Regions from separate parts of the Kitasatospora sp. NPDC058478 genome, predicted to be linked through region 1. Evidence: riboswitches for the same ligand, from Rfam matches in the RefSeq annotation. Region 1 holds a riboswitch; each other region holds the start of a gene.
The links. A riboswitch is a leader RNA that binds a small molecule or an ion and turns the genes downstream of it on or off. The one in region 1 is predicted to bind cobalamin.
Positions count from the first base shown of each region.

Region 2: linked by a shared signal. The riboswitch ahead of ACFWPT_RS35680 (FecCD family ABC transporter permease) and the one ahead of ACFWPT_RS36060 (HoxN/HupN/NixA family nickel/cobalt transporter) in region 1 are both predicted to bind cobalamin.
Region 3: linked by a shared signal. The riboswitch ahead of ACFWPT_RS32250 (ribonucleoside-diphosphate reductase subunit alpha) and the one ahead of ACFWPT_RS36060 (HoxN/HupN/NixA family nickel/cobalt transporter) in region 1 are both predicted to bind cobalamin.
Region 4: linked by a shared signal. The riboswitch ahead of ACFWPT_RS07110 (CoA-acylating methylmalonate-semialdehyde dehydrogenase) and the one ahead of ACFWPT_RS36060 (HoxN/HupN/NixA family nickel/cobalt transporter) in region 1 are both predicted to bind cobalamin.

Region 1 covers NZ_JBHXML010000091.1:290-6,004, forward strand. Annotated here, with positions in the region: gene ACFWPT_RS36045 (AAA family ATPase) at 1-642, shown strand, start outside; gene ACFWPT_RS36050 (Fpg/Nei family DNA glycosylase) at 723-1,532, shown strand; gene ACFWPT_RS36055 (ArsR/SmtB family transcription factor) at 1,585-1,968, opposite strand; cobalamin riboswitch at 2,050-2,264, shown strand; gene ACFWPT_RS36060 (HoxN/HupN/NixA family nickel/cobalt transporter) at 2,294-3,406, shown strand; gene rpmG (50S ribosomal protein L33) at 3,554-3,718, opposite strand; gene rpmB (50S ribosomal protein L28) at 3,892-4,128, shown strand; gene rpsN (30S ribosomal protein S14) at 4,128-4,433, shown strand; gene ACFWPT_RS36080 (CobW family GTP-binding protein) at 4,439-5,605, shown strand; gene rpsR (30S ribosomal protein S18) at 5,618-5,715, shown strand, end outside.
Region 2 covers NZ_JBHXML010000088.1:18,626-24,340, forward strand. Annotated here, with positions in the region: gene ACFWPT_RS35650 (ABC transporter substrate-binding protein) at 1-188, shown strand, start outside; gene ACFWPT_RS35655 (amino acid ABC transporter permease) at 226-1,200, shown strand; gene ACFWPT_RS35660 (amino acid ABC transporter ATP-binding protein) at 1,197-1,994, shown strand; gene ACFWPT_RS35665 (CGNR zinc finger domain-containing protein) at 2,108-2,698, shown strand; gene sodX (nickel-type superoxide dismutase maturation protease) at 2,727-3,182, opposite strand; gene sodN (superoxide dismutase, Ni) at 3,370-3,765, shown strand; cobalamin riboswitch at 3,854-3,993, shown strand; gene ACFWPT_RS35680 (FecCD family ABC transporter permease) at 4,083-5,165, shown strand; gene ACFWPT_RS35685 (ABC transporter ATP-binding protein) at 5,165-5,715, shown strand, end outside.
Region 3 covers NZ_JBHXML010000071.1:37,718-43,432, forward strand. Annotated here, with positions in the region: gene ACFWPT_RS32235 (DUF5753 domain-containing protein) at 1-172, opposite strand, end outside; partial or broken gene ACFWPT_RS32240 (helix-turn-helix domain-containing protein) at 245-373, opposite strand; gene ACFWPT_RS32245 (ribonucleotide-diphosphate reductase subunit beta) at 569-1,564, opposite strand; gene ACFWPT_RS32250 (ribonucleoside-diphosphate reductase subunit alpha) at 1,585-4,002, opposite strand; cobalamin riboswitch at 4,194-4,336, opposite strand; gene ACFWPT_RS32255 (hypothetical protein) at 4,758-5,715, shown strand, end outside.
Region 4 covers NZ_JBHXML010000009.1:24,000-29,714, forward strand. Annotated here, with positions in the region: gene ACFWPT_RS07100 (M48 family metalloprotease) at 1-37, opposite strand, end outside; gene ACFWPT_RS07105 (BlaI/MecI/CopY family transcriptional regulator) at 28-510, opposite strand; cobalamin riboswitch at 777-968, shown strand; gene ACFWPT_RS07110 (CoA-acylating methylmalonate-semialdehyde dehydrogenase) at 1,185-2,684, shown strand; gene ACFWPT_RS07115 (acyl-CoA dehydrogenase family protein) at 2,692-3,831, shown strand; gene ACFWPT_RS07120 (enoyl-CoA hydratase/isomerase family protein) at 3,831-4,904, shown strand; gene mmsB (3-hydroxyisobutyrate dehydrogenase) at 4,901-5,715, shown strand, end outside.

The sequences.
Region 1 (5,715 bases):
CCCGTCGGGGCCACCGGGCACTTCGTGCTGCCCTCCGGCGCGCCCGTGCAACTCCCCGCCCACCCGCCGCAGCGGCACGCGCCCGCCAGTCCGATCGCCGTCCTGCTGATCGGCCCGGCCGGGGCGGGCAAGACCACCGTCGCCCGGTACTGGGCCGAGCGCCGGCCCAGCCCGACCGCGCACATCAGCCTGGACGACGTCCGCGAGTGGGTGCAGTCCGGCTTCGCCAACCCGCAGTCCGGCTGGAACAACGCCTCCGAGGCGCAGTACCGGCTGGCCCGCCGCACCTGCGGCTTCGCCTGCCGCAACTACCTCGCCAACGGCATCTCCTGCATCATCGACGACGCCGTCTTCCCGGACCGCCCGGCCATCGGCCTCGGCGGCTGGAAGCGGCACATCGGCCCCGGCATGATCCCGGTCGTGCTGCTGCCCAGCCTGGACTCCGTGCTGCACCGCAACGCCCGGCGCGGCGGCACCCGGCGGCTCGGTGACGAGGAGGTGGCGCGGATCCACGGCCGGATGGCCGGCTGGTACAACTCCGGGCTGCCGATCATCGACAACTCGTACCTGGACGTGGCCGGCACCGCCGCCGAGCTGGACCGCGTCATCCTGGCCCGGCTGATGGGCATGCCGGTCCGCTGACCTGCGACGATCCGGTGCTGTCGGCGCCGACTGCGATGATGTGCAGGTCCTGTCGAACCACCCCGGGGGAGCTGACGCCCGTGCCGGAAGGCCACATCATCCACCGCCTCGCCGCCGAGAACCGGAAGGCCTTCGGCGGCCGCCCGGTCGAGGTGTCCAGCCCGCAGGGCCGGTTCGCCGACGAGGCCAAGGCCATCGACGGGCAGCTGCTCACCGCGGCCGAAGCCGTCGGCAAGCACCTGTTCCTCGGCTTCGAGGAGGGCGCCTGGGTGCACGTCCACCTCGGCCTCTACGGCGGCTTCGCCTTCGGCACCGGGCCCGCGCCCGAGCCGGTCGGCCTGGTCCGGCTGCGGCTGGCCAACGACGACGGCTACGCCGATCTGCGCGGCCCCAACACCTGCGCGCTGGTCACCGGCGCGGAGAAGGCCGCCGTCGCCGCCCGGCTGGGCCCCGACCCGCTGCGCGCCGACGCCGACCCGCAGGCCGCCTGGCGCCGGATATCGGCCAGCCGGACGACCGTCGCCGCGCTGCTGATGGACCAGAAGGTGCTGGCCGGGGTGGGCAACGTCTACCGGGCCGAGGTGCTGTTCCGCCACGGGATCAACCCGCACCGCGCCGGCCGCGACCTCACCCGGGGCGAGTGGGACGCGATCTGGGCCGACCTGGTCGCCCTGATGCGCGAGGGCGTCGGCGCGGGCCGGATCGACACCGTCCGGCCCGAGCACACCCCCGAGGCGATGGGCCGCCCGCCGCGTGTCGACGACCACGGCGGCGAGGTGTACGTCTACCGGCGGGCCGCGATGCCCTGCCTGGTCTGCGGCACCGACGTCCGGACGGAGCAGCACGCCGCGCGCAACCTCTTCTGGTGCCCCGCCTGCCAGGCGGCCTGACCGGGTCCGCGGTTGCTCCGGCCGGGCCCCGGCGTGTCCTCCGGGGGGCCGGTCAGCCGACGGCCACGGTGGGCTCGTGGTGTTCGGCGGCGGCGCACGCGTCGAGGAGGGGGCGCATGGCCTCGTCCACGAGCCGGTAGCGCACGACCCGCCCGTCCTTGTCCCCGGTGACCACGCCCGCGGTGCGGAGCAGCCGCAGGGCCTGGGACACGGCGGGGTCGCGCATGCCGGTGGCGACGGCGAGGTCGGAGACGGCGAGCGGGCCGGCCCGGTGGAGGGCGAGCAGGAGGGCGAGCCGCCCGGGGTCGGCGAGCAGGGAGAACCGCTCGGCCCAGGTGCGGACGTGCGCGGGGTCGCCGATCGCGGCGATGGCCTCGCAGACCCGGTGTCCGTCGATGGTGCGGTGGCCCGCGCGGTCGGCCGGTACGAGATGCATGCGCACATTGTTGCAGGAGGGGGCCTGTGATCCTGGACACCTGCGCAGGTGCGCAGCCTTGCAAGGGTGGGTCCTGACCCCTACGGTGTTCCCCGCCGTGGTGCTCGGGAAGACCGGTGACGGATCCTCAGGGGTCCCAGTCCGGAGCGGCCCTCGCCACTGTGATCGGGCCATCGTGATCGTCGACGATGGAGAGACGTCCGTACCCACGACGCCACTGGGAGCCTCGCGCACCTGGGAAGGCGGGTACGGGACCCCCGTAAGCCAGGAGACCGGCCACGGCATCTCACGAAGTGTTTCCACGAGGTGCTGGAGCGTGACCCGAATGACCCTGCCCGAAACCGCCGCCGCCGAGGCGCCGGCGACACCGTCCGTGCTGCCCACGTTCCGCTGGAAGCGCGAGGACACCGTTCGCACGGCCGGGCTGATGGGGGTGATCCTGGCCATGCACGTGGTGGCGTTCGGGACGCTCATCTTCCTGGTCGCGCCCCACAACTACGCGGTCGGCACCCAGGTCTTCGGCGTGGGCCTGGGGATCACCGCGTACACCCTCGGCATGCGGCACGCCTTCGACGCCGACCACATCGCGGTGATCGACAACACCACCCGCAAGCTGATGGCGGACGGCAAGCGGCCGGTCTCGGTCGGCTTCTGGTTCGCCCTCGGGCACTCCTCGATGGTGGTGCTGATGGCCGCCCTGGTGGCGGGCGGCGCGCAGCTGGCCAGCACGCTGATGGACGACGACTCGACCACCCACAAGTGGCTCGGGATGGTCGGCACGACGGCCTCCGGCGCGTTCCTCTACCTGATCGGCGCGCTCAACCTGGCCGCGCTGCTCGGCATCCTCAAGGTGTTCCGGGCGATGCGGGCCGGGTCGTACGACGAGGCGCAGCTGGAGGAGCACCTCAACTCGCGGGGCTTCATGGCCCGGGTGCTGAACCGGGCGACCCGCTCGATCACCCGGCCCGGGCAGATGTTCCCGGTGGGCATGGTGCTGGGGCTGGGCTTCGACACCGCGACCGAGGTCACCCTGATGGTGATGGCCGGGTCGGGCGCGGCGGCCGGGTTGCCCTGGTACGCGATCGTCTGCCTGCCGCTGCTGTTCGCGGCCGGGATGAGCCTGTTCGACACCCTGGACGGGACGTTCATGAACTTCGCGTACCAGTGGGCCTTCGCCAACCCGGTCCGGAAGGTGTACTACAACCTGACGATCACCGGGCTGTCGATCGCGGTGGCCTTCGTCATCGGCACCATCGAGCTGGTCGGCGTGCTGCACGAGAAGCTCGATCTGACCGATCCGGTCACCGGCTGGATCGCGGGCATCTCGCTGGACAACGTCGGCTACGCGATCGCCGGGCTGTTCGTGGTGGTCTGGGCCGCGGCGATCGCCTACTGGAAGCTGGCCCGGGTGGAGAAGCGCTGGGTGGCCGCCGAGTAGTGGCGGCTGCGAGCGGCGACGGCTGCGAGCAGCGACGGCGCCTCCCCCGGGATCCCGGGGGAGGCGCCGTTTCGTCGCTGCGGGGCGGTACGGGTCGCTGCCGGTCGGCGTTCCGTCGGTGCGGGGTTCAGTTCGGGCGGGCGGGGTTCAGCGCTCTTCGCGGAAGTCGACGTGTCGGCGCGCGACCGGGTCGTACTTGCGCAGGACCATCCGGTCCGGGTCGTTGCGGCGGTTCTTGCGGGTCACGTACGTGTAGCCGGTGCCGGCGGTGGAGCGGAGCTTGATGACGGGGCGCAGTTCACTACGGGCCATGGGTGTCCTCCCGGGTTGGCGGGTTGGCGGGTTGGCGGGTTGGCGGGTTGGCGGGTTGGCGGGTTGGCGGGGTGTTCGGGGCCGGGGCGAAACCGTACACCGAAATGGAAGTCATTTTCATCTGGTGTAACGTGAGCTCCGTCCTGCCCATTCCCGGACGTCAGGGAGCACCCATGTCCGCCCACTGCCAACTCACCGGCCGCAAGCCCGGATTCGGCAACGCGATCTCGCACTCGCACCGCCGCACCCGCCGCCGCTTCGACCCCAACATCCAGCACAAGCGCTACTGGCTGCCCGGCGAGGGCCGGTACGTCCGGCTCACCCTCAGCGCCAAGGGCATCCGCACCATCGACACGATCGGCATCGAGGCCGCCGTCGCCCGCATCCGCGCCCGAGGGGGGAAGGTCTGATGGCCAAGCAGAGCAAGATCGCCAAGAACGAGCAGCGCCGCGCCGTCGTGGCCCGGTACGCCGAGCGCCGCGCCGAGCTCAAGCGGATCATCGCCCACCCCGGCACCGCCCCCGCCGAACGCGCCGCCGCCCAGGCCGAACTCGCCCGCCAGCCCCGCGACGCCAGCGCCACCCGGATCCGCAACCGCGACGCCGTCGACGGCCGCCCCCGCGGCTACCTGCGGGCCTTCGGCCTCTCCCGGGTCAACCTCCGCGTCCACGCCCACGCCGGCCACCTGCCCGGCGTCCGCAAGGCCAGCTGGTGAGCGGCGTGGACGGGATCAAGCTGCCCGTGGTGGTCGTCGCCGGACTGCACGCCGCCGAACGCCGGGCCGCCGTCCGGGAGTTGGCCGCGGCTGCGGTGGACGCGGTGGTCCTCCACCACGACCTGCGGGAGGCCTCGCAGGGTGTCGTCCACCGTGAACTGCGCGACGCGGGAGGCGGGTTCGACGCCGCCGACGTCCCGCTGGTGAACGACTGCCCCTGCTGCGCCCTGCGCGAGGACCTGCTGCCGCGACTGCTGCGGATCGCCGACGAAGGCCGGTACGGACTCGCGATCGTCGAACTGTGGGGCGGCAGCGACCCGCACCCGGCCGTCGAGGTGATCGCCGGGGGAGAGGCGGACGGCCGCCATCTGGAGGACGCCGTCGAACTCGCGGGCGTGGTCACGGCCGTCGACCCGGACCGGCTGATCGGCGAACTCTCCGTCTCCGACGACCTGGTGGACCACGGCGAGCACACCGCCCGCCAGGACCAGCGGACCCGCGCGGAGGCGCTCGCCCACCAGGTCGAGTACGCCACCACCCTCGCCGTCCCGCGCGCGACGGCGCACACGCCCGGGCTCGCGCTGCTCCGCCAGCTCCACCCCACCGCCCGGGTCGTCCGGCTCGGCACCGGCGCGCTCACCCGGGCCGCCCTCGGCGGCTTCGACGTCGCCGCCGCCCGCGACCGGGTCAACCCGGCGATCGCGCTGCTCCCGCAGGAGAGCGACGAGGCCGGCGTCACCACGCTGGTCTGGGAGCGCCGCCGCCCGCTGCACCCCGAGCGGCTGCACCGGGCGCTGGAACTGCTCGTCCCCGCCGCCCAGCGCAGCCGCGGCCGCTTCTGGCTGGCCAACCGGCCCGACCTGATGCTCGCCTGGGACGCCGCCGGGGCCAACCTCGCCGTCGAGGAGTGCGGGCCCTGGCTCACCTCCCTGCCCGACGCCGCCTGGGAGCTCTACCCGCCCGCCCGCCGGGCCGCCGCCGCCCTCGACTGGCACCCTCTGCACGGCGACCGGGTGCAGCAGCTCAGCTTCACCGCCGAGGGCCTGGACGTCGACGGTGTCACCGGGCTGCTCGACTCCTGTCTGCTCACCGACGCCGAACTCGCCGCCGGCGAACCCGGCTGGAAGGCCCTGCCGGACGCCTTCCGGGACCTGCTCGACCCCGTTCACTGAGGAGCCGTCACTGTGCGTAAGCGACCGAACCCGCCCAAGGACCGGCCGAACCCGCTGTTCGCGGCCGGCGTCGAGTACATCGACTACAAGGACACCGACCTGCTGCGGCG
Region 2 (5,715 bases), on a different contig from region 1:
AGCTCGGCTCCACCTACGGCGTGGCCCCCTACGGCGTCGCCGTCGCCAAGGGCTCCAAGCTCACCCCCGCGATCCAGGGCGCCGTCCAGTCGCTGATCGACGACGGCACCTACAAGCAGATCCTCACCAAGTGGGGCGTCGAGTCCGGCGCCCTCGACAAGTCGACCGTCAACGGCGCCGTGAACTGACCGTCCGCCTGCTCCCTCTCTCCCCCGAGGCCACACCGTGAACTCTCTGGACAAGGGGAAGGCGGAGGAGGGACGGCCTGAGACCATCAAGGCCGTCCCGGTCCGCCACCCCGGACGCTGGGTAGGCGCCGTCGTCATCGCCCTGCTCGCGGCGATGCTGCTGAGCGCCCTCTTCACCAACCCCGCTTTCAAGTGGGACATCGTCGGGCAGTACCTGTTCCACGACAGCATCGTGCACGGCATGGTCGTCACGCTGGAACTGACCGTCCTCTCCATGCTGATGGGCGTGATCGGCGGCATCGTCCTCGCCGTGATGCGCCTGTCCCCGAACCCCCTGCTCTCCGGCACCGCCTGGATGTACATCTGGGTCTTCCGCGGCACCCCGGTGCTGGTGCAGCTGGTGTTCTGGAACTTCCTCGGCCTGATCTGGGCCAAGCTGTCGATCGGCGTCCCGTGGGGGCCGGAGTTCTGGTCCGCGGACACCAACGTCCTGATCCCGACCTTCGTCGCCGCCCTGCTGGGCCTCGGCCTCAACGAGGCCGCCTACATGGCGGAGATCGTCCGCGGCGGCATCCAGTCGGTGGACGAGGGCCAGACCGAGGCCGCCCACGCGCTCGGCATGAGCCGGTTCCAGACCATGCGCCGGATCGTCCTGCCCCAGGCCATGCGGGTGATCATCCCGCCGACCGGCAACGAGACCATCTCGATGCTCAAGACCACCTCGCTGGTCAGCGTGATCTCCCTGGAGGAGATCTTCCGGGCCGGTCAGGTCATCTACTCCCGGAACTACCAGAACATCCCGCTGCTGATCGTGGTCAGCCTCTGGTACCTGTTCTTCACCTCGCTGCTGACCATCGGCCAGTACTACATCGAGCGCTACTACGCCCGCGGCTCCAACCGGACCCTCCCGCCCACCCCGGTGCAGCGGCTGCGGGGCCTGTTCGCCGGGAAGCCCGCCCCGAAGACCGGCGCCGACGTCGTCCCGGGGCTTGAGGGAGGTGGTCACGTATGACCGACCTGAGCAAGACCCCGGCCGCCGCCACCGGGCAGCCGATGGTGCGCGCCGAGAGCGTCCACAAGTCCTACGGCTCCGTGCACGTGCTCAAGGGCATCGACCTGGAGGTCAAGCAGGGCGAGGTGTTCTGCCTGATCGGCCCCTCCGGCTCCGGCAAGTCGACCTTCCTGCGGTGCATCAACCACCTGGAGAAGATCAACGGCGGACGCCTCTGGGTGGACGGCGAACTGGTCGGCTACCAGCAGAAGGGCGACAAGCTCTACGAGCTCAAGGACCGCGAGGTCGCCGTCAAGCGGCGCGACATCGGCATGGTCTTCCAGCGCTTCAACCTGTTCCCGCACATGACGGCCGTCGAGAACGTCATGGAGGCCCCGGTCCAGGTCAAGGGCGAGAGCAAGGCCGCCGCCCGGGAGCGGGCGATGGTCCTGCTGGAGCGGGTCGGCCTCGCCGACAAGGCGAAGAACTACCCCTCCCAGCTCTCCGGCGGCCAGCAGCAGCGCGTCGCGATCGCCCGCGCGCTGGCCATGAAGCCCAAGCTGATGCTGTTCGACGAGCCCACCTCGGCGCTCGACCCCGAACTGGTCGGCGACGTCCTCGACGTCATGCGCGGCCTCGCCGAGGAGGGCATGACCATGGTGGTCGTCACCCACGAGATGGGCTTCGCCCGCGAGGTCGGCGACGCGCTGGTGTTCATGGACGGCGGTGTGGTGGTCGAGTCCGGCAACCCCCGCGAGGTGCTCACCGACCCCCGGCACGAGCGCACCCGCGCCTTCCTCTCCAAGGTGCTGTAGAACCGTACCGACCGGCGCCCGGCAGGCTGCTCCTGCCGGGCGCCGACGTTTTCCCCACCCAGGTAATAGGCTGGACGCAATCAGCCCGTTACCGACCTTTTGGAAGGACCTCCGTGGAGCTCGCCTCGTACGCCGATCTCGCCGTTCGGCTGGTGAACACCGAGGAGCCCGAACGCGGCACCGACACGCTGACGTCCGTGGACGCGGTGCGCGGCCTGTTCTCCGACTCCTCGCGGGCCGCCGCACAGGCCGACGAGTCCGACCTGCCCCGGCTGCGGGCGGTGCGGACCAGGCTGCGCGGGGTCTTCGAGGCCGCCGCCGAGGGCGACGAGATCCGGGGCGTCGACCTGCTGAACAGCCTGCTGATGGAGTACCCGGTCAGCCCGCTGGTCTCCGGGCACGACTACCTGGACGACGCCGGCCGGCCGCGCTGGCACCTGCACCTGGCCGACAACTCGCCGACCGCCACCGCGCACTTCAGCGCGGTCGCCTGCATGGGCCTGGCCGTCCACCTGACCGAGCTGGGCGCCGACCGGCTCGGCATCTGCCAGGCCGCGCCCTGCCGCAACGCCTACCTGGACACCTCGACCAACCGCTCCCGCCGCTACTGCTCGGACCGCTGCGCGACCCGCGCCAACGTCGCCGCGTACCGGGCCCGCAAGCGCCAGGAGGCCGAGGCCGCGGCACTCGGCGCCGCCGGCTAGGCAGGGCAGGGCCCAGGGGGTCAGGGAGTCAGAGCTCGTCCGCCCAGACGCCCAGGCGGCGGGCCAGGCCCGGCACCCGGGCCAGCCGGGTGCTCAGCAGCAGCCGCTCCAGCCGCCGCCCCGGCGCCAGCCAGGCCGGGCGCGGGCGCAGCCTCAGCAGCACCCGGCCGAGCACCAGTTCGTCCGGGACCGGGCCGTAGCTGCGGCTGTCGCTGTCCACCGGCCGGTTGTCGGACAGCAGCCACCAGCCCCTCGGACGCCGCTCGGCGGCCCGCTTCACCACCAGCAGGTCCTGCTGGAAGGGGTGCCGGAAGAGCACCACCGCGCCGGGCCGGATCGGCGCGCCGTAGCGCACCAGCAACTGGTCGCCCTCGCGCAGGGTCGGGACCATCGACGGGCCCGCCACGTCGACCAGCCCGAACGGCACCGCGCCGCCGCCCCGCCCCCGGGGTTCCGTGCCCGCCGGTTCCGTGCTCCGCGCCACGACTCCTCCTCCCGGACCGACCGGTCCCAGTCTGCCGTACGGACCGTCACCCCGTTCGATCCGTTCGATGTCCGGATTACCCCGGTTCCGGGTCCGCCTTTTGCCCTAGGCCCACCGCCCGATCGCGAAACCCCGGGGGCGGAAGGGTAATCTCGGGCGCGGGAAGACGATCTAAGGAAGGACTCCCATGTTCTCTCGTCTGTTTGCACCGCGCGCCACCGCCCACGCCCACTGTGACCTGCCCTGCGGCGTGTACGACCCGGCGCAGGCCCGGATCGAGGCCGAGTCGGTCAAGGGCACCCAGGAGAAGTACCAGGCCAACGAGGACCCGGCTTTCCGCACCCGCGCCCTGATCATCAAGGAGCAGCGTGCCGAGGCCGTCAAGCACCACATCTCGGTGCTGTGGAGCGACTACTTCAAGGCCCCGCACTTCGAGAAGTACCCGCAGCTGCACCAGCTGATCAACGACACCCTGAAGGCCGCCTCGGCCGCCAAGGCGTCCACCGACCCCGCCACCGGCCAGGCCCTGCTGGACCTGATCGCCGAGGTCGACAAGATCTTCTGGGAGACCAAGCAGGCCTGAGCCTGACGCGTCGCCACCCGACCGCCCCCGTCCGCGAGCCCGGACGGGGGCGGTCGTGCGTTCACGCCCCACCCGAGCCCGGTAAGGGTTGCCTAGCCTGAGTGGCTGTTATGCTGCCAGGGCGTCCGAGGGGGAAGTCCGGTGTGAATCCGGCGCTGACCCGCAACGGTGAGCACGGCCCCCGGGGCCGCGCCAGCCCGATCGCCCCCGGCCGCTGAACTCCCGACAACTCGCCGTGGACTGCGAGGGGATGGCGCCCGGGCCCGCGCCCGACCGGTGCCGCCCCCGCGCACCCGCGGCCCGAGGCAAGGCGCACCGTGAGCAGCACCGCAGCCGCGGGCAGTGGCGCAACGAGCCCGCCCGCCCGCCGAATACCCGCCCTCCCGCTCGCCGTCGGCCTGGCCGCCGCCCTGCTGCTCTCGCTGCTCTGCGGCGTGGCGCTGGGCGCCTCCGGGATCGGCCTGCCCCGCGTCCTGCGGCTGCTGGCCGCCGGGCTGACGGGCGGACGGCTGGAGGCGGAGGAGGCCGCCGCCTACGCGATCGTCTGGGAGATCCGGCTGCCGCGCGCCGTGCTGGCCGCCGTGGTCGGCGCCGGGCTGGCCGCCACCGGGGTCGCCGTCCAGGCCCTGGTGCGCAACGCGCTGGCCGACCCGTTCGTACTCGGCATCTCCTCCGGCGCGGCCGTCGGCGCCAACGCGGTGCTGCTGCTCGGCGCCTTCGCCTCGCTCGGGGTGTGGGCGATCTCGGCCTCCGCGTTCGGCTCCGCGCTGGTCGCCATGGTGCTGGTCTACCTCGCGGCGCGGACGGCCTACGGGCTCACCCCGCTGCGGCTGGTGCTCACCGGCACCGCGCTCTCCTACGGCTTCTCCGCCGTCACCGCGCTGATGGTCTTCGCGGCCGCCCGCGGCGAGGCCGCCCGGGACGCCATGATGTGGCTGCTCGGCAGCCTCGGAGGCGCCACCTGGGGCTCGGTGCCGATCGCCGCCACCACCGTGCTGGCCGGCCTGGCGTACCTGGCCTGCGCCGCCGGCCGGCTGGACGCGCTCGCCATGGGCGACGAGACGGCCGCCTCGCTGGGCGTGGACCCGGACCGGCTGCGCCGCGAGCTGTTCGTGGTGACCGCCGCCGTCACCGGCACGGTGGTGGCCGTCAGCGGGGCGATCGGCTTCGTCGGGCTGATGGTGCCGCACCTGGCCCGGATGCTGGTCGGCGCCGGGCACCGCCGGGTGCTGCTGGTCGCGCCGCTCGCCGGGGCGCTGCTGCTGGTCTGGGTGGACATCGTCTCGCGCACCCTGCTGGCGCCCGCCGAACTGCCGGTCGGGGTGGTCACCGCGGTGCTCGGGGTGCCCTGTTTCCTGCTGCTGATGCGCCGTCGCGGCTATTCCTTCGGAGGCCGCTGATGGATCTCGCCCTGGACTCCGTCTCGGTCGAGCTGGCCGGTGCCCGGCTGGTCCACGACGTCGCCCTGGACGCCGCCGCCGGGCAGGTGGTCGGACTGATCGGACCGAACGGCAGCGGCAAGTCGACGCTGCTGCGCTGCGTCTACCGGGCGCTGCGGCCGGCCGCCGGGGCCGTCCGGCTGGACGGCACGGACCTGCACGCGCTGACCGCGCGCGAGGCCGCCCGGCGGGTGGCCGCGCTCCCCCAGGAGCACTCCGCCGAGTTCGACTTCACGGTGGCCGAGGTGGTCGCCATGGGCCGGCTGCCGCACCGGCGCGGCCTGGGCGGCCCGGGCGCGGACGACCACGCCCGCTGCACCGAGGCGCTGCGCAAGGTCGGCGCCGAGCAGTTGGCCGGGCGGGGCTTCCTGAGCCTGTCCGGCGGCGAGAAGCAGCGGGTGCTGATCGCCCGCGCGCTGGTCCAGGAGCCCCGACTGCTGGTGCTGGACGAGCCCACCAACCACCTGGACATCGCCCACCAGTTGGACGTGCTGGCGCTGGTCCGGGAGGC
Region 3 (5,715 bases), on a different contig from region 1:
GTCGAGCTGCGATCGTCTTCGTCTTCGCCTCATCTGGCAGCTCCGGGTGCAAGGCGAAGACGGCTGAGACGTATTCGGCGCTCTGAAGCAAGCCAGGAATCAGCTGTCCCTGGAAGAGCCGGAGAAGGCACGTTCGGGCTTCGATGGCGTGCTGATGCTTCCAGTGGCCCATCCGGCGGAGTTCCCGCCGGGCGACCTCTTCGGTGGCCGCGCCACGGGCTGCTTCCAGGAACTCGGCCTTGGCCTCATCCGATATGCCGAGCGCGGTCAGGATGAGGTCCACGTCCTGCACGCTCGGCAGGGTCTTGCCGTTTTCGATCTTCGAAAGCTTGGCTGGAGACATGGAAGCCCTACGGGCGACGGTCTCGGCTGTCTTGGCCGATGCTCCCGGCTCTCTGGGCGCAGGGTCAAGAACCCGATCTTTCCAGAGCGGGAAAGTGGTTGGGCCGCCCCCGCCCGGCGTGAACGATGGCTGGGGGCGGGGGAGTTCAGAGGTGAGGTCGGTACAGACAGAGGTGCCCCGCGCGGCGGTGAGCCGGGCGGGGCACCTCTGGTGTGTCTGAGTGCTTTAGAAGTCGTCGTCGAAGGCGACGGAGCCTTCGACGGCGACCTGGTACGCGGAGACGCGGCGCTCGAAGAAGTTGGTCAGCTCCTGGACGTTCTGGAGCTCCATGAAGCCGAACGGGTTGGTGGACCCGTAGCGGATCGGCAGGCCGAGGCGGGCGAGGCGCTGGTCGGCCACGGCCTCCAGGTACTGGCGCATGGAGTCGGTGTTCATGCCGGCGAGGCCGTCGCCGCACAGGTCCTGGGCGAACTGGAGCTCGGCCTCGACGGCCTCTTCCAGCATCTCCGTGACCTGCTTGGCCATCTCGTCGTCGAAGAGGTCGGGCTCCTCCTCGCGGACCGTGTCGACGACCGACATCGCGAAGTCCATGTGCATGGACTCGTCGCGGAACACCCAGTTGGTGCCGGTGGCCAGGCCGTGCAGCAGGCCGCGCGAGCGGAACCAGTACACGTACGCGAACGCGCCGTAGAAGAACAGGCCCTCGACGCACGCCGCGAAGCAGATCAGGTTCAGGAGGAACGCGCGGCGGTCCTCCTTGGTCTGCAGCGAGTCGATGTGGTCGACGGCGTTCATGTACTTGAAGCAGAACTGCGCCTTCTGGCGGATGGAGGGGATGTTCTCCACCGCGGCGAAGGCCGCGTTGCGGTCCTCGGGGTCGGGCAGGTAGGTGTCGAGCAGCGTCAGGTAGAACTGGACGTGCACGGCCTCCTCGAACAGCTGGCGCGACAGGTACAGCCGCGCCTCCGGGGAGTTGATGTGCTTGTAGAGGCTCAGCACCACGTTGTTGGAGACGATCGAGTCCCCGGTGGCGAAGAAGGCGACCAGGCGGCCGATGAGGTGGCGCTCGCCCTCGCTGAGCTTGGCCAGGTCGGCGACGTCGGAGTGCAGGTCCACCTCCTCGACGGTCCAGGTGTTCTTGATCGCGTCCCGGTACCGGTCGTAGAACGACGGGTAGCGCATCGGGCGCAGGGTCAGCTCGAAGCCGGGGTCGAGCAGCATCTTCTCGCGGTCGGGGGTGCTCACTGGCAGGCCTCGCAGGACTCGGGGTTCTCCAGGGAGCAGGCCAGCGCGGCCTCCTCCTCCGGGGTGAGGGTCGGGGTGTTCACCGGCACGGGCGCGGACGCGGGCGCGGCGGCGCGGGCGGCACCGGAGGCGGCCTGGGCGATCCGGGTCGCCGGGCGCGAGCGCAGGTAGTAGGTGGTCTTGAGACCGACCTTCCACGCGTAGGCGTACATCGAGCTGAGCTTGCCGATGGTCGGCGCCGCCATGAACAGGTTCAGCGACTGGCTCTGGTCGAGGTACGGCATGCGGGCCGCGGCCAGGTCGATCAGCGCGCGCTGGGGCAGCTCCCAGGCGGTGCGGTAGAGCGAGCGGACCTCGGCGGGCAGCCAGCCCAGTTCCTGGATGGAGCCGTTGGCCTCGCGCAGGGCGTCGCGGGTCTGCTGGTCCCAGACGCCGAGCTCCTTGAGCTCGCGCACCAGGTACGGGTTGACCTGGAGGAACTCGCCGGACAGCGTCTCGCGCTTGAACAGGTTGGAGACCTGCGGCTCGATGCACTCGTAGACGCCGGCGATGGACGCGATGGTCGCGGTCGGCGCGATGGCCAGCAGCAGCGAGTTGCGCAGGCCGGTCTCGGCGATGCGGGCGCGCAGCGCGGTCCAGCGGTCGGCCCACTGCGGGGCGGCCGTCGGGAAGTGGTCGATGTGCAGTTCGCCGCGGGCGGCGCGGGTCTCGCCGTAGGCCTCGTGGCGGCCCAGCTGCTCGGCCAGGTCGGCGGAGCGCTCGTACGCGGTGAGCATGATGCGCTCGGCGATGAGGGTGGAGAGCCGCGCGGCCTCGGCGGAGTCGAAGTCGATCCGCAGCTTGAAGAAGACGTCCTGGAGGCCCATCACGCCGAGGCCGACCGGGCGCCAGCGGGAGTTGGAGGTGCCGGCCTCGGTGGTCGGGTAGAAGTTGATGTCCACCACGCGGTCGAGGAACGTCACGGCGGTGCGGACGGTGGCGTCGAGGCGCTCCCAGTCCATGGCGCCGAGCAGGTCGTCGACGGAGGCCCCGGGGGCGACGTGGGCGCCGAGGTTGACCGAGCCGAGGTTGCAGACGGCGGTCTCGGAGTCGTCCGTGACCTCCAGGATCTCGGTGCACAGGTTCGAGGAGTGCACCGTGCGGCCGGGCAGCGCGGTCTGGTTGGCGGCGCGGTTGGAGGCGTCCTTGAAGGTCATCCAGCCGTTGCCGGTCTGCGCCAGGGTGCGCATCATCCGGGCGTACAGGGTCTGCGCGGGGATGGAGCGCACGGCCTTGCCGGCCAGCTCGGCCTTGCGGTAGGCCTCGTCGAAGTCGGAGCCCCACAGGTCGACGAGCTCGGGCACGTCGGCGGGGGAGAAGAGCGACCAGTCCTCGTTGGCGTTGACCCGGCGCATGAACTCGTCCGGGATCCAGTGCGCCAGGTTGAGGTTGTGGGTGCGCCGCGCCTCTTCGCCGGTGTTGTCGCGGAGCTCCAGGAACTCCTCGATGTCGGCGTGCCAGGTCTCCAGGTAGACGCAGGCCGCGCCCTTGCGGCGGCCGCCCTGGTTGACGGCGGCGACCGAGGAGTCGAGGGTGCGCAGGAACGGGACGATGCCGTTGGACTTGCCGTTGGTGCCGCGGATCAGGCTGCCGCGCGAGCGGATGCGCGAGTAGGACAGGCCGATGCCGCCGGCGTGCTTGGACAGCCGGGCGATCTGCGCGTAGCGGTTGTAGATCGAGTCCAGGTTGTCCAGCGGGGAGTCGAGCAGGTAGCAGCTCGACATCTGCGGGTGCCGGGTGCCGGAGTTGAACAGGGTCGGCGAGGAGGTCAGGTACTCCAGCCGGCTCATCAGGCCGTACAGCTCGGCGACCTCGCGCACGGACTGCTCGCTGTCGCCGACCGCCAGGCCGCAGGCGACGCGGAGCAGGAAGTGCTGCGGGGTCTCGATGACCTTGCGGGTGATCGGGTGGCGCAGCAGGTAGCGGGACTGCACGGTGCGCAGGCCGAAGTACTCGAAGCGGTCGTCGCCGTGTACGTCGATCAGCGCGTCCAGGGCGGCGGCGTGCTTGGCGACGAAGGCGGCGGTGGTGTCGCCGATCAGGCCCTCGTCGTGGCCGACGGCGATCGAGGCGGCGAAGGAGCGCGAGCCCTGGCTGTTCGCCTCGTCGACGATCTCCAGGGCGAGCAGCCGGGCGGCCAGCTTCGAGTACTGGGGGTCCTCGGCGATCATCGACGCGGCGGCGTCCACGGCCAGCCCGCGCAGCTCGGCGAAGTCCGAGCCGGCGTGGCGGCCGCGCAGCGCGGCGGCGGCGACATGGCCGGGGTCCACCTGGGGGAGATCGACGCTGCGGTCGGTGAGCAGCCGAAGGAGCGCGCCGCCGGGGTCGGAGACCGTCGGGTCGGTGGGGGCGGGGCCGGTGCCCTGGGCGGGCAGGGTGGCTGAGGCAGCGGTGGTCAAGGCGCTCTCTCCTGGCGGCGATCGGCGGCGGTGATCGGGGGGTACCGGGCCGTTCGGGGCAGGGGAGCACGGCACGTACGCAGGAAGCGTCGCGCGACAGTGGCGTCCCCGGCCCGCCCGCGAGGCCCGGAAGGTAGTTCTCGTGCTGGCGCGGCCTCTGCGGGAGGGCCCGTGCGCACACCGTCGGCAGGTACTCGGACTCGCGGTGCGGCTGCTGGAGCCGCCCGCTCACCGCTGCGGGGCAGTCCCGGATTCGCACCGGGTTCCCCTGCATCGACAGCAGGATTGAGCATACATCTTGTGGTGTCTCTCTGATGCGACCCCACATGTAGTACGGCGCGGTGTGTCGGCGCGATAACCGGGGGTGCTGGGAGGGGGCGGGCCGTGGCCTTGGGGCGCCTCGGATCCGGGCTCCCGGGGCCTTGGTTCCGGGCTCCGGCGTCCTGGTTTCGATACGGAACGGTCACCGGGCGGACCGGCTGGCGGGGGCATGCCCTACGATCTGGGCGCATGAGCGAGCGAAGCGCCGAGGGGCGCGTTTCGCGAAGCGATCATCGAGCGAAGCGAGGGGGCGCGTGAGCGACGGAACTGGCGCACCCGGGCAGGGTCCGCAGGGAACGCCTCCCACCGGGCCGGGGGACGCGCACGGTCAGCAGCCGCCGGTGGTGCCCGGTCCGGTGTTGCCGCCGAGCGGGGGCTTCGGGCCGCCGCCGGCCTCGTACGGGCCTCCGGTGCCGCCCGCGCAGCCGGTGGCGCAGCCCGGCCCGCCGGGGCAGCCTCCGCTGCCGCAGCCGGGCCAACCGGGGCAGCAGCTGCCGCCGCAGTGGCAGCCGAACCCCCAGCCGCATCCCCAGACGCATCCCCAAGGACACCCGCAGGCGCACCCGCAGCCGTACCCGCAGCCCCAGGCGCCGCAGCGCGCCGAGCCGAACTGGCAGGCGCTGGCGGACCGCAACGCGGCGGACGACAAGCGCCGCCGCCGGCTGCGGGCCCTCGGCGTGGCGGTCGCGGTCGTCCTGGTCGGCGGCCTGGTCGCGGGCGGTGCGGTGCTGCTGACGAAGGGCGACGGCGACAAGCCGACCGCCGGGCCGACCGCCTCGGCCTCCAACCGGCCGTCCTCCGCCGCACCGAGTGCCGCGCCGAATGCCGCCGGAACCCCGGGCGGGAACCCGTCCGGCACCCCGGGCGGCGCGCCGGACGACCCGTCGAAGCCGATCTGGGAGGCCGCCACCGACCCGGCGCCGCAGGACGCGGGGGCGCTGTTCTCCGCACTCCAGGTGACGGTCAACGGCGCCACCTGGAACCGGACCTTCGTCTCGCTGGACTCGCCCTGCTGGGACGGGAACTCGACGACCGGCGGGCTCGGCAAGGTCCTCGGTGACCAGGGCTGCCAGAAGGTGCTCCGGGCGACCTACGTCTCCGGCGACAGCGCGGTGACCGTCGGCGTCGCGGTCTTCGACCACAAGATCCAGGCCGAGACCTCGATGAAGAGCTACACCGGCCACCTCAAGGGCGCCGTCGCGCCGGGCGCGCCGGCCTTCTGCGCCACGCCGGGCTGCACCAACACGCACAACACCCTGGGCCGGTACGCCTACTTCACGGTCGAGGGCTCGGCGAAGGGCGGCAACACCGCCGACGCCGCCGCCACCGCGGCGGCCGCCGGCTTCGGCGAGCACGTGAAGGGCCAGC
Region 4 (5,715 bases), on a different contig from region 1:
GCAGGGCCAGGGCGACGACCGTCAGGATCAGGCCCATGCGTCGTCCTCGGGCCCGGGCCTGCCGGAGTCCGCCGCGGTCGCGGCCCTGGCCCCGGTCTGGGCCCCGGTCTGGGCCCCGGTCTGGGCCTCGGCCTCGGCCTCGGTCTGGGCATCGAGGAGCAGGCGGCGCAGCACGTCCTCGTCGTCCTCGGACAGGGAGGAGACGAACCGCTTCAGCACGAGGTCCCGCTGGGGTTCCTTCTCCAACTCCCGGCGCATGCGCCCGGCCGCCAGTCCGGCGGCGTCCTCCACCGGGGCGTAGGCGAAGGACCGCGCGGGGCGGCTGCGGACCAGGGTCCCCTTCTCGTGCAGGCGCGTGAGGATCGTCGTCACGGTGGTGCGGGCCAGCCCGTGGTCCAGCGCCTCCTTGACCTGCTGGGCGGTCAGCGGCTCGCCGGCCGCCCACAACACCGCCAGCACGTCCGCGACCAGTTCCCCGTGCGGACGCCTGGCGTCCCGACCGACCCTCACATCGTTCTCCCTGTCCCGACACTCCCGGAAGGCACACTCCCGGCAGGCGCACCTCCGGCGCCGACAGCGGTCGGCGGCCGAGGCCTGCCCGCGCCGGTATGGCGAAGATGGGCCCGGCCTGTGTTGCTTAGGTGTGCCTCAGCTAACTTTACGGGCTCGTGGCCCCGCGCTGCCGGGCGCCTGATTTGCGGACACCGTCCGGTCACGTGCCGCTCGGCGCGGTGGAAAGCCGATGGCGCAACGCGCGTGCGGGCCTCTGGACTTACTAGGACGTCCAACTATATGGTCGACGGCAGGTCCGCGGTGTCAGGGAAGCCGGTGTGAGTCCGGCACGGTCCCGCCACTGTGACCGGGGAGTTCGTCCTCGCAAATGAAGGCCACTGGCAGCCAGCCGGGAAGGCCTGGGGGCGTGCGGTGATCCGGGAGTCAGGATACCGGCCGCGGGTGTTCCGTGTTTTCCACGAGGATGGAGACGACACGCATGACTCCGGGCTGCTCCCGCTCCACTGCCGCTCCTGGTCGTCCCGTGCCCACGGCCGCCGGGGCCCCGACGCCCTGACGTTCCGTTCCGCCGCCGCACGCCCGTGTCGCGGGGCGCACCACCGTGCGCCCGCCGACCGGCGGCGGCCTCCGATCCTCCTCCTCTCCCCACCCCTGTCGAGAGAAGGAACCCGATGGTCCGAGAACTGACCCACTTCGTCGCCGGCAAGCCCACCGCCGGCACCTCCGGTCGCTTCGGCGACGTGTACGACCCCAACACCGGCCGGGTGCAGGCCCGGGTGCCGCTGGCGAGCCGGGCCGAGGTCGAGGCGGTGATCGCCGACGCCGCGCAGGCCCAGCCCGCATGGGCCGCGTGGAACCCGCAGCGGCGCGCCCGCGTCCTGCTGCGCTTCCTCCAACTCGTCGAGCAGGAGAAGGAGGAACTGGCCCGGCTGCTGTCCGCCGAGCACGGCAAGACCGTGGCCGACGCCCACGGGGACATCCAACGCGGCCTGGAGGTCGTGGAGTTCGCCGCCGGCATCCCGCACCTGCTGAAGGGCGAGTTCAGCGACAACGCGGGCACCGGCATCGACGTGTACTCGATGCGCCAGCCGCTCGGCGTGGTCGCGGGCATCACGCCGTTCAACTTCCCCGCGATGATCCCGCTCTGGAAGGCCGCACCCGCCATCGCCTGCGGCAACGCCTTCGTCCTCAAGCCCTCGGAGCGCGACCCCTCGGTGCCGCTGCGCCTCGCCGAGCTGTTCCTGGAGGCCGGGCTGCCGCCGGGCGTGCTGAACGTGGTCAACGGCGGCAAGGAGGCCGTCGACACCCTGCTGGAGGACCCGCGGGTGCAGGCGGTCGGGTTCGTCGGCTCCACACCGATCGCCCAGTACGTGTACGCCACCGCCGCCGCGCACGGGAAGCGGGCGCAGTGCTTCGGCGGCGCCAAGAACCACCTGGTCGTGATGCCGGACGCCGACCTCGACCAGGCCGCGGACGCGCTGATCGGCGCCGGCTACGGCTCGGCCGGCGAGCGCTGCATGGCGATCTCGGTGGCCGTCCCGGTGGGGGAGGAGACCGCCGACGCCCTGGTGGCCAAACTGGTCGAGCGGATCGCCGCGTTGAAGGTCGGGCGCTCGGACGACCCGGCGGCGGACTTCGGCCCGCTGGTCGGCGCCGACGCGCTGGAGCGGGTCCGCGGCTACCTGGACCTCGGGGTCGAGGAGGGCGCCGAACTCGTCGTCGACGGGCGGGACTTCCGGCTGGAGGGGCACGAGGACGGCTACTTCCTCGGCGCCTCGCTGTTCGACCGCGTCACGCCCGACATGCGGATCTACCGGGAGGAGATCTTCGGCCCCGTCCTGACCGTGCTCCGCGCCGCCGACTACGAGGAGGCGCTGCGCCTGCCCGGCGAGCACGAGTTCGGCAACGGCGTGGCCGTCTACACCCGGGACGGCGACACGGCGCGGGACTTCGCCCGCCGGGTGAACACCGGCATGGTCGGCGTCAACGTGCCGATCCCCGTGCCGGTCGCGTACCACACCTTCGGCGGCTGGAAGCGCTCCGGGTTCGGCGACCTCAACCAGCACGGGCCGGACTCGATCCGCTTCTACACCCGCACCCGGACCGTCACCTCGCGCTGGCCCTCCGGGGTCAAGGAGGGCGCGAGCTTCACCATCCCGACGATGGGCTGAGGGCGCCGTGCACGACCTCACAGAGGACCAGCTCGCCATCGCGGCGACCACCCGGGCCTTCGCCCGCGAACACCTGGCGCCGAACGCGGTCGCGTGGGACCAGGCCAAGCACTTCCCGGTGGACGTGCTGCGCAAGGCGGCGGACGTCGGCCTGGCCGGTGTCTACGTCCGCGAGGAGTCCGGCGGCTCCGGGCTCACCCGCGCCGACGGCGTGCTGGTGTTCGAGGCGCTGGCCACCGGCTGCCCGTCCATCGCCGCCTACCTGTCCATCCACAACATGGTCGCCTGGATGATCGACCGCTACGGCGACGACGCCCAGCGCGCCCGCTGGCTGCCGGGCCTCAGCGCCATGGCGACCCCCGCCAGCTACTGCCTCACCGAGCCCGGCGCGGGCTCGGACGCGGCGGCACTGACCACCCGAGCCCGCCGGGACGGGGCGCACTGGGTCCTCGACGGCGTCAAGCAGTTCATCTCGGGCGCAGGGGCTTCCCAGGTCTACCTGGTGATGGCCCGCACCGGCGGACCGGGGGCCGGCGGGGTGTCCGCGTTCGTCGTCGAACGCGACGACGCCGGCGTCTCGTTCGGGCCCGACGAGAAGAAGATGGGCTGGAACGCCCAGCCCACCCGCCAGGTGCGGCTGGACGGCGTCCGGCTCCCGGCCGACCGCCTCCTGGGAGCCGAGGGCGAGGGCTTCCGGATCGCCATGAACGGGCTGAACGGCGGCCGGCTCGGCATCGCCGCCTGCTCCCTCGGCGGAGCGCAGGACGCCCTGGAACGGGCCACCCGCTACCTGGCGGACCGCGAGGCGTTCGGCGCCCGGCTCCTGCACGCCCAGGCGCTGCAGTTCCGGCTCGCCGACATGGCCACGGAGCTGGAGGCGGCCAGGTCGCTGCTCTGGCGGGCCGCCTCGGCCCTGGACCGGGGGGACCCCAGAGCGCCGGAGCTGTGCGCGATGGCCAAGCGGCACGCCACCGACACCGGCTTCGAGGTCGCCAACCAGGCGCTCCAACTGCACGGCGGCTACGGCTACCTGGCCGAGTACGGCATCGAGAAGATCGTCCGCGACCTGCGGGTGCACCAGATCCTGGAAGGAACCAACGAGATCATGCGCGTCATCGTCGCCCGCGGCCTGACCGGGGCCGCGTGATGGCCGGGAACGACCTCGACGAGGTCCTGGTCCACCGCGAGGGCCGGGCCGGCCTGATCGTCCTCAACCGCCCCGCGGCCCTGAACGCCCTCACCCACGGCATGGTGCGAAGGATCTCCGAAGCCCTGGACGCGTGGGAGGAGGACGAGCGGGTCGACACCGTGGTCATCACCGGCGCCGGTGAGCGGGCCTTCTGCGCCGGCGGCGACATCGTCGCCATCCACCGCGCCGCCACCGGCGCGGACCCGGGCGCCGTCGAGGAGTTCTGGCGCGACGAGTACCGCCTCAACGCCCGCATCGCCCGCTACCCCAAGCCCTACGTCGCGCTCATGAGCGGCATCGTGATGGGCGGCGGGGTCGGGGTCTCCGCCCACGGCAGCGTCCGGATCGTCACCGGGACCACACGCATCGCCATGCCCGAGGCCGGCATCGGCTTCGTCCCCGACGTCGGCGGCACCTACCTGCTCGCCCTCGCACCGGGCGAGCTGGGTACCCACCTAGCCCTGACCGCGGGTTCCGTCGGTGCCGGTGACGCGCTGCTCTGCGGCCTCGCCGACCACTTCGTCCCGGCCGAGCGGCTGCCCGCGCTGCTGGACGACCTGGCCGAACTCCCCGTGCACGACGCCCTCGAACGGAACGTCGGGCCCGCACCGGCCGGCCTGCTGGACGGTCGGCGGGCCTGGATCGACCACTGCTACAGGGCCGACACCGTGGAGGAGATCCTCGACCGCCTGCGGGACAGCGGCGAACCGGAGGCCAAGGAGGCCGCGGACCGGATCGCCGCCAACTCGCCCGCCGCCGTGAAGGCCACCCTCGCCGCCCTGCGTCGGGCCCGCACCCTCGGCCCGCTGGAGGCCGTCCTCGACCAGGAGTACCGGACCTCCTGCGCGGCGCTCTCCACGCCGGACCTGGCCGAGGGGATCCGCGCCCAAGTGATCGACAAGGACCGCTCCCCGCGGTGGAACCCGTCGACGCTGAGCGCCGTCGAGCCCGCCACGGTGGCCCGCTACTTCGCCCCGCTCGGCGACCGGGAACTCGGCCTGGCCCCCACCACACCCCTGGAGCGCTGGTGACCCACCGCAACGGATTCAACGGAGTCATCGGATTCATCGGACTCGGCAACATGGGCGGCCCGATGGCCGCCAACCTCGCCACGGCCGGACACACCGTGACCGGCTACGACCTGGCGCCCGAGGCACTGCGGCGGGCGTCCCGGACGGAGAACGGCGTCCGTCCGGCGCGGTCCGCGACCGAGGCGGTATGGGAGGCCGACGTCGTCATCAGCATGCTGCCGGCCGGCCGGCACGTGCTGGCCGCCTACGCGGACCTGCTGCCCGCCGCCCGCCCGGGAACACTCTTCGTCGACTGCTCCACGATCGACGTCGCGGACGCCCGGGCGGCGCACGACCTCGCCGTGCACGCCGGGCACCGGGCCGTGGACGCGCCGGTCTCCGGCGGGGTGGTCGGTGCCACGGCCGCCAGCCTCACCTTCATGGTCGGAGCCGCCGAGCCGGACTTCGAGGCGGCTCGACCGGTGCTGGAGGCGATGGGCCGCAAGGTCGTGCACTGCGGACCCCCCGGTGCGGGGCAGGCCGCGAAGATCTGCAACAACATGATCCTGGGCATCTCGATGATCGCGGTCAGCGAGGCCTTCGTGCTCGGGGAGAGCCTCGGGCTCAGCCACCAGGCCCTCTACGACGTCGCCTCGACCGCCTCCGGCCAGTGCTGGGCGCTCACCACCAACTGCCCCGTCCCCGGACCGGTGCCGACCAGCCCGGCCAACCGCGACTACGCGGCCGGGTTCGCCGCCGCCCTGATGGCCAAGGACCTCGGCCTCGCCGCCGGGGCCGCCGAGGCCGCCGGCCTGCCCACCGAACTCGGACG